Regions from separate parts of the Lactiplantibacillus sp. YT640 genome, predicted to be linked through region 2. Evidence: predicted binding sites of a transcription regulator. Region 2 holds the regulator's gene; the other holds the start of a gene.
The links. Region 2 encodes LexA, which represses DNA repair genes until DNA is damaged. Its sites were predicted from a motif close to CNAACANNTGTTNG; they were not measured.
Positions count from the first base shown of each region.

Region 1 (4,263 bases), on a different contig from region 2:
AGCTGTATCTTTAGCCGCCTTAAAAATAGTATCAAGATTACTATTATACTTTTCAACGTCCGTTGCTGAAACTCCTACCGGTACTGTTGAGCCATTATATTTGTGCATATGGATCTTAAGGGTGATAGCATATCCTAAATCATAAGTCGTGTTATCTTGGCCTTTGTGCTCAATGGTAGACTTAAGCTGTAGCGTCAACACATGATCACCGGCACTAATGTTGCTAGTCGTGGTAATATCACCGGCTTCAATTTTCCCACCAATTGCTGAAATTTGAGCTAACAATGAGTTAGGATCAAATGCAAGTTTATTTTGCTCAATAACCTTTTGGACAGGGCCGTCAAATGTGAAATCAACTTTGTGGTTATTGATGTTGTAAGTGGTTTTTGCCAATCCACCTTCCGTGCTAATATCCCCTTCAAAGTCAACTGAAAGAGTGATTGTTGCAAATAAGGTGTTAACGGTATAAATATCCCCTGCAGCAGTTACTTTAATTCCCTTGAAAAGATGAAAAATATTTGTACCGTCGGCTAAACTTTGGATAACATTATTAACCTTATTAAGATCGTCAGAAGTTCCGTATTTTTCAGGGCTAAGTTCTTTGACAGCAGTTTGACGGCTGGACGTTGTAGCTACCTTATCAATTGCAAAATCTCCAATAGAGATTTCAGAAAATTGATCAAAGCCCCAAGCCTTTGGAATAGCAAAACCCAAGTTACCGGAATAACCGGTTGACATGTCTGAAACAAAGGCCTTTGTTGCGAAACCAGCAGCGATAATTGTTTGTGCAACGTTGCGTGTTCCATAAATACCTGTCTGATAACCATAACTTGCAACGCTGCTTTGGACAGCCTTAAAGTAAGGAGTGGCCGATCCAGAAATATCTCCAGCTTGAATGTCGGCATCAACAGCAAAATAAATTACTGTGTTAGTAGGAAACCCTAGCCTCTTGGCGGCCTGACCAGCTTTATGACCGTCTGCGGTTCCGCGTGTGCTAGTAAAATAGGCTTGATCGTCAGAAGCTCCGTCTTGAAAAATTGGAAAGAGAGCTAACCCGGCGCTTGTAATTGTTTGTACTTCAGTTGCTGTTAAATTTTTTGCTCTCTCTGTACTGCCACTACCAACTGACCCTGTTAAATACCGACCAACGATTGAATAACCGGCCTTTTTAAGCGTTGAAACACGAGTGGCATTTAACTGAAACGAAGTATCACAGGCAATAGCGGAACGGTCTGGGTTGCCGGCAGAAGTCAATAAACTCATGAAAACGTCTATGCCAGCAGAAGCTCCATTAGTAGAACTTAGAGCCATAGTTGTTGCAAAAGAAGAGACAGCATTTACAACGGCTGTTCCATACGAACCGTCAAAAGAGCCTGTGTAAACTTTGTTATTAACATAGAGGCCCCATTGTAAAATCCTGACAAAATTATTCTTTTGTCCTTGGGTCACGGTTGGTGTTTTTGTTTTAGTAGACGGGCCATAGTAACCAGTTGCTGTATCAACACTCAAACCTTCCTCAGCCTGCAAGGCATAAATCAAAGCAGTGTTCGTATCCCTTTGATAAATCCCATCACATGGTAAAATACCAGTGTAAGCTTGATAATCATGATTAAGCTGTTGTTGCATTGAACGGATTTTAGCGTCCCCACCAGGAACTAAAACAAACGCGCTCATTGTTAGCAAGGCTTTCATAATGTCCGAGTTTACGTTGGCGCTGGTGTCTTTGATACCGGCGTCTTTTTTTAATTCAACGACAGCAGCCGCCGTGTTAGTAGTAAATTCTCCGGTAAAGTCTTCAGGGTTGATACCCTTACACCAAAAGCCACCTTGGATTATTTTAACAACATTGTGCTTAAAGCCAGTTTTAACTTTATTAGCAAATTGAGTATCCCATTTAGCGGCAGTTGAAGGACCAAAATTATCAACTAGATCTGTGATCCCTAATTCGTGTTGCAGAGCTCTAGTTAACCCATAAACTGTATTCCAACCAGTATTACCGTCCTCGGGCACTTTACCAAAGCCAGAAACTGAACCATAAGTTTTGTTGAGCCAGACTTGTGTTTCTTTTACCATTTCATCCATACATAAATCATCCTTTCTGTGTTTAGTGACTATAGCGCCTAAAACGAACAAGCTATCGAATTAGTAAGCAGTTTCTGATCCAACCTCCTTAAAAATTATTTGCTCAATAATCGAACACCAGTTCGAATAGACGACTTAACTTTAGCACAGAAAAACAAGAAAGCAAATTTTTGTCGAATTATTTTCGAACAAAAAAAGATCTTCCAAGAAAAAGGGAAGATCAAGTAATATATATTTTTGAGGGTCTGTTTCTCACTTATAGACCCTGAAACTACTTGCAGGATTGTAACTTGGTGGTTCTCTATTCAGTCACCTAACTGCTGGACCGTGTCAGATACATGGATCTGTGTCTTAAATTTTTTGAGGTCATGATTATTAGTCGCTGTATTTCCCTTATGATTTAACAAAGCATCTAGCGCTGCTAGGTTGCTAACATAAGTCTGATTAATGTAGGTGCGAGGAACGATACGCGCAACTTTAACATAACTGCCCTTATGATAAGCCATCACATAAGGATCTTTGACCCCAGGATTAAGCCCCGTTGTTAAGGTTAGTTTGGTCCATTCATTCCCCATCGTATTATCAGTGAACCAAGCGGTCCAGTAACCATTGGTTGCCTTATTGTTAGGTGAAATTTCCTTTTCACTAGGTAATTTAGTGTACCCGACTTTATAGGATAAAAACGGATCAAATCGATCAATCGTCCCAATACCTTTATAATATCCCAAACATAAAATACCAACACTAACTAGTGCTAGTACGATCAAGCTACCTAAGCCAAAAGTCCAACGACGATAACGACTTTTAAGCTTAACATCATGATCTATCTGGGTGGCCAAAGAGGGTTCTTTATTTTTTTTCATTGCAATCTCCTCGTTAAATAGAAGTTTTTCGAGTGAGATGTTAAACAGTTGACTCAAAGCATGCAGGGTCTCTAAATTTGGCATGTTCTTGCCAGTTTCCCAAGTTGAAACCGTTTGACGGGTCACATGTAATTTTTGAGCTAATGCTTCTTGGGTTAAGTTAGATTGCCTGCGCAAGGTCTTGATATCGTCTTTAAAGCTCAAATCTCACTCCTCCTAAATCATAATCAAGGATCTAAGGCAATCCTAGCAAGAATTACTAGCATTAGTCACGCAAATGTTACTTGCACAACTGGATAGTTTGGTTAGTGTCGTCAATAAAGTCATTCTTCAGATCGTAATACCGTTCTGAAGAATGACTTTAGAAATGATCAAAGGTCTATTTGTCAGTTATAGACCCTGATTTAGTTTTACTTTCTATGCTTAACAAATAGCAGTAAGACAAGTTGGATCAAGATGATAACAATAAAGAAAACCACTAGCACAATAAAAGCAGCTAATTTAGTTGCTGGCGTTTGAATCGTTCCAGCACCAGCAACTTTTCTAATGAAAATTACAAAGCTTAATATACTGAAGATGATTAGCCAAATAAGATTGCTTAGCCACCAAACTTTTAATTTCATGTGTTTGGGGTTACTCCTTCTTTTGGTAGTAATATGTACTAACTAATTGGCATAATAGAATTATACTGGTCAGAAAGGCAGCCGTCCATATCAAGCCAAAACAGCCACTATTCTTAAAAATCTCCGCGATAGGATATATATCATATGTTGAGAGACGTATTCTAAGCCCTCGTTCAGTGTTTACCATGATTAACTATGTTAACATTAGTAAAATTAGGGGGTGTAAGTAACATGAGTAAGACTATGAAACAACTTACAGCGGAGTTTGGCGTTACAAGGCAAGCTATCATGCGAAAAATGGACGATAACTTTAGAAGTAAGTATGTAAGTAAGGTACATACTAACGGAGCAAGTAGGCTGATAATAAGCGATGACGGATATAAGCTTTTAAAACAGCATTTTTTAAACAGTAACAAGGCTGTAAGTAACGAGAATGTAAGTTACAGTAATCGTGTTACACACGATAGCGTCACGAATACAGCAATGGAGTTGCTAGAAAAGCAACTGGTTGAAAAAGATAATCAGATTGAAAAGCTTCAGCAATCTTTGAGCGAAGCCCACAAGTTACTAAGCCAGCAACAACAATTAAACTTGTCTACTAACCGTCAAAACGAGAAATTACTCGATACCACTACAAACAACACCCCCTCACAGGACGATAGACCACTGCAAAACGACCATACAGACGTTTTAAA
Region 1 covers NZ_JBMNVY010000055.1:1,643-5,905, reverse strand. Annotated here, with positions in the region: gene ACOV1R_RS15280 (glycoside hydrolase domain-containing protein) at 1-2,082, opposite strand, end outside; gene ACOV1R_RS15275 (helix-turn-helix domain-containing protein) at 2,388-3,149, opposite strand; gene ACOV1R_RS15270 (DUF3923 family protein) at 3,356-3,568, opposite strand; gene ACOV1R_RS15265 (hypothetical protein) at 3,800-4,263, shown strand, end outside.
Region 1: ACOV1R_RS15280 (glycoside hydrolase domain-containing protein) is a predicted target of LexA. The motif match lies at 2,194-2,207, and genes of this name have one in related genera.

Region 2 (4,263 bases):
CGTGTTACCATTAGTTGATGCCGAGAAACAAGCCCAGTGGTTGGCGCACTTCGAACATGCGCGTCAGCTAAATCGACAAGTTGGTAACTTGTATACTGGTTCACTCTATTTGAGCTTGTTATCGCAGTTACTGACTGATCCTCAGTTACAACCAGGGAATCGACTCGGATTATTCAGTTATGGCTCGGGTGCCGAGGGTGAATTTTATACCGGGGTTATTCAGCCGGATTATCAGACCGGTTTAGATCATGGCCTACCACAACGGTTGGCTCGTCGTCGCCGAGTTAGTGTGGCGGAGTATGAAGCCTTATTCAGTCATCAATTGCAATGGCGGGCCGATGATCAGTCGGTCAGCTATGCTGATGATCCCCATCGATTCGTATTGACCGGTCAAAAGAACGAACAACGTCAATATTTGGATCAACAAGTTTAAACAAAAAAGTCACTTGTTACTAGCAAATTTGCTAGACAAGTGACTTTTCCTATTTGAAGTTATTGGTCATAATTTGACCATCTTGGACACTCAACAGCGTCTTGTCAGTGGTATCTGGTTGTAGCAACTGAATCGTGTAACCAGCGGCAAGATTCTTTTGGAGCGATTTTGACAACGATTTAAAATTCGAAGTAATCGTGGTGATTGCTTTTTGGTTTTGAGATGGATATGATTTAATCGTCTTCAAAGATTTAACGTACTTTTTATTGGTTGGCGTAATCGTATATGTTTTCGTTGACTTGGTGAATGCAACGGTACCAATCGATTGATAGTTAGATTGTAATTGTTTAAGGATATTTTCTTCATTCAACTTAGTCGTTGCGGCCGCGCGTTTGGTGCTGGCTTCGTTAAAAACGACTTGTGAGGAACTCAAGCTCGTTGATTTGGACTTGCTGGTACTAGCGCTAGTACTCGTGCTAGATGATGCTTTGCGCGCCGATTGCTGTGACTGGTTGTATGGCCAGTAAGGCAATTTAACGACCGCGTAGATGGTGACCAGGGCGCTGAGGACCGTAATTAGTGTTAGAAATTTCCAACCACCACCGGTTTGACGTGCGTAAATCACGGAAAATAATGCTAATAGAAAAACAATCAAGCCCATAATGGCTAGGAACAACATGTAACCAACTCCCAATGTTTAAAATAGTATAATCATTATACCATTGAACTATTGGCTGTTCGTCACAGATTTGAAATATTTTGAAAAGAGATCCGACTAATAACCAATTTGACGCCAGCACTTTTTCTGTCGATACATCGGGAGAATCAGGCGCCGCTGATTCAATAGCAATGGTGCTACCACCAAATCACAGTAACGCCACAGTGGGATAGTGTTGATGCCTGGCGCAAGGTGCCTGCAGCGTATCTCTCAGCGCACGGTTGTTTACAACAAGTGGGTGGTATATTTACGAGCTACCGATAAATAGGTGCGACGAGTAGGTATCGCGCTTCGATTAGGCTTGAAAGAGGACGGATTGCCAATTTACAAACGGCGATACTAACGAATCGGGGTGATGATGACTTTTTTATTCAGAAGGCAATCGGTTGGGCATTGCGGGATTATGGCAAGGTGAATTCGGAATGGGGGCGTGCTTTTGTCGCAAATAACGTGCTCTCGTCCCTGGCACGGCGGGAAGGGTGTAAATATTTGTGAGTGGAATCTGTAGGCATGCCATCAACCTGCTCTAAAAACTGGCGAACAAAAAAGATGACAAATTGAATTGTCATCTTGTGGGTGATAGTTTACTGAAACAGCATGTCGCGATATAAACCGACAACTTTGCCTAATACAGAGACGTTGTTCAAGATAATTGGGGCCATCGTGTCGTTCTCAGGTTGTAGTCGGTAGTGATCGGCCTCTTTGAAGAATCGCTTGCAAGTCGCTTCATTTTCATCGGTCATGGCAATGATGATATCACCATTGTCAGCGGAACTTTGACGCCGAACAATGACTTGATCACCATTCATGATACCGATATTGATCATACTTTCGCCACGGATGGTGAGCATGAAAAGGTCGCCACCGAATGATTCAAGTTCCTTAGGAATTGGAAAATAATCCGTCGCTTCCTGTACGGCAAGAATTGGTTGGCCGGCGGTTACCGTTCCAAGTACCGGAATTTGATGTGGCGTAGTTTCGACGCCCAGTGCTTCGAAACCGGCTGGCGTTACCTCAATGGCACGTGGCTTAGTTGGGTCTTTTTGGATGTAACCTTTTTTTTCTAGCCGTGAAATGTGGCCGTGAACGGTCGAAGTCGAAGATAAGTCAACGGCTTCACCAATCTCACGAACGGTTGGCGGGTATCCTTTTTCATTGACACGTTCATAAATAAAGCGAAGAACGGCCATTTGTTTGCTTTCCGATGTTTTACTCATCTTGGCACCTCATTTTTTATTTTCATTATTGGTTAAACCAATTGTAGCATAGCGTTTCATAGCTTTCAAACAAATGTTCGGTTGACAAACACTATTAATTGATTTAGGGTCTACTTTCGTGTATATTTCAAGAGTGAAAGGGGCTGCTGATTTGATTTCAAAAGAATTGCTTGCTCGGATCAATGAGTTAGCTCATAAGGCGAAAGCCGAGGGGCTCACCGAGCTAGAAGAAGCCGAACGTCAAGAGTTGCGGCAAAAATACTTGAAGGAATTTCGCGCCGGTTTTCGGCAACAAGTTGAAATGCTTCAGGTTTATGATAAAGATGGTAAAGAGGTTACGCCAGAAAAGGTCCGTCAAGTGCAACGCGATCGCGGTCTTCGAGATGATTAACCGATTTCAGGAAAATTTGTCAACTGACAAATTTTCCTTTTCTTTTATTATTAATTTGTGTAGACTAGTTTAATGAAGACTGTAATAAGGGAGGGGAATGACTGTGTCTACAGGAATTTGGATTTTAATCGTCGTTATCGGCGTATTGGTTGGGTTAACTGGTGGTTTCTTCGGTGCCCGGCACTATATGCAAAATTACTTGAAGCAAAATCCACCAATTAGTGAAGAGATGCTTCGTAGTATGATGATGCAAATGGGTCAACGCCCATCCGAAAAGAAGTTACATCAGATGTTGAATTCGATGAAAGCTGCATCTAAAAACGATAACAAGTAGTAAAAAGTGTCGGCTCGCTTTAAATTGCGATCACCGACACTTTTTTATTATCGAACTTAATGTTTCTGACGGGTTGTAGCAGGATCAACGTATTTGAACGTTGGGTCGATTTGACGATCCAAGTCGTCAAAAGCGTGCAACATTTTAGTCTCAATTTGTTTTTGACCAGCTTCATCCAATTTCAGTTTACGATCAATATCAATCGGTTGACCGAAACGGACGGTAACCCGCTGACGGCTAAAGAGTTGTTTGAAGGTCAATGGGCCTTGGTAAACGGTTGGGACTAGTGGAACACCGGCCATCTTAGCGATGACGGTTGCACCGCCCTTAAGTTCTTGTGAGTGGCGCGTTCCTGATGGAAACATGATTAGTGAAAGCTTACCGCTGCGCAAAAATTTGACGGGGGTCTTGATTGCTGAAGGTCCTGGATGTTGCCGATTGACAGGAAAGGCGTTCGCATGAACGAGAATGAACCGCAGAACGGGATTCTTAAATAGTTCTTCCTTAGCCATAAAGCTAAATTTCATTGGGCTGCCAGCCAGTGCATAGTACAACGGGTCAAACCACGTGCGGTGTGGCCCAACTAAGATATAGGCCCCCTCTGGTAGGTTTTCCCGTCCTTGATAGCGGGGCCGACCGTTAATAATGGTGATGATTAGCCGGACTAGTCCGCGCATAAATGAATAAAACATCACGATCTTCCTTTCGTTTAATAACTGCTCACAGTATGACGAAATTTGGCAAATTCTGCAAGTTAATTGTATGATAGCTGTGCGACGAATTGAATGGAGAGGTGGCCGAATATGGCAGACGTCACGTTACACGCCGATGAGCGTATTGATCAATTATATAGTCAAGATATTCAAATCATTCAAAGTTCTCAAGTCTTTGCGTTCTCACTGGATGCTGTTCTGTTGGGTGACTTTGCCCAGGTTGCGAAGGGCGTTAAGAGCCAGATCGTGGATCTCTGTGCTGGCAATGGCGCAGTAGGTCTATTCGCCAGTGCTAAAACTCAAGGCCATATTACGGCGGTCGAGATTCAGCCCCGGTTGGCCGATATGGCTCAACGCAGTGTTGTTTTGAACGATTTAACCCAACAAATGACAGTCCTGAACGAAGACTTACTGGAAATTACGCGCCAACTACCGAAAGATTCGGTGGATACAGTCT
Region 2 covers NZ_JBMNVY010000003.1:207,030-211,292, reverse strand. Annotated here, with positions in the region: gene ACOV1R_RS03815 (hydroxymethylglutaryl-CoA synthase) at 1-433, shown strand, start outside; gene ACOV1R_RS03810 (hypothetical protein) at 483-1,112, opposite strand; gene ACOV1R_RS03805 (DNA alkylation repair protein) at 1,416-1,646, shown strand; gene lexA (transcriptional repressor LexA) at 1,736-2,368, opposite strand; gene ACOV1R_RS03795 (DUF896 domain-containing protein) at 2,520-2,759, shown strand; gene ACOV1R_RS03790 (YneF family protein) at 2,857-3,093, shown strand; gene ACOV1R_RS03785 (lysophospholipid acyltransferase family protein) at 3,150-3,785, opposite strand; gene ACOV1R_RS03780 (tRNA1(Val) (adenine(37)-N6)-methyltransferase) at 3,897-4,263, shown strand, end outside.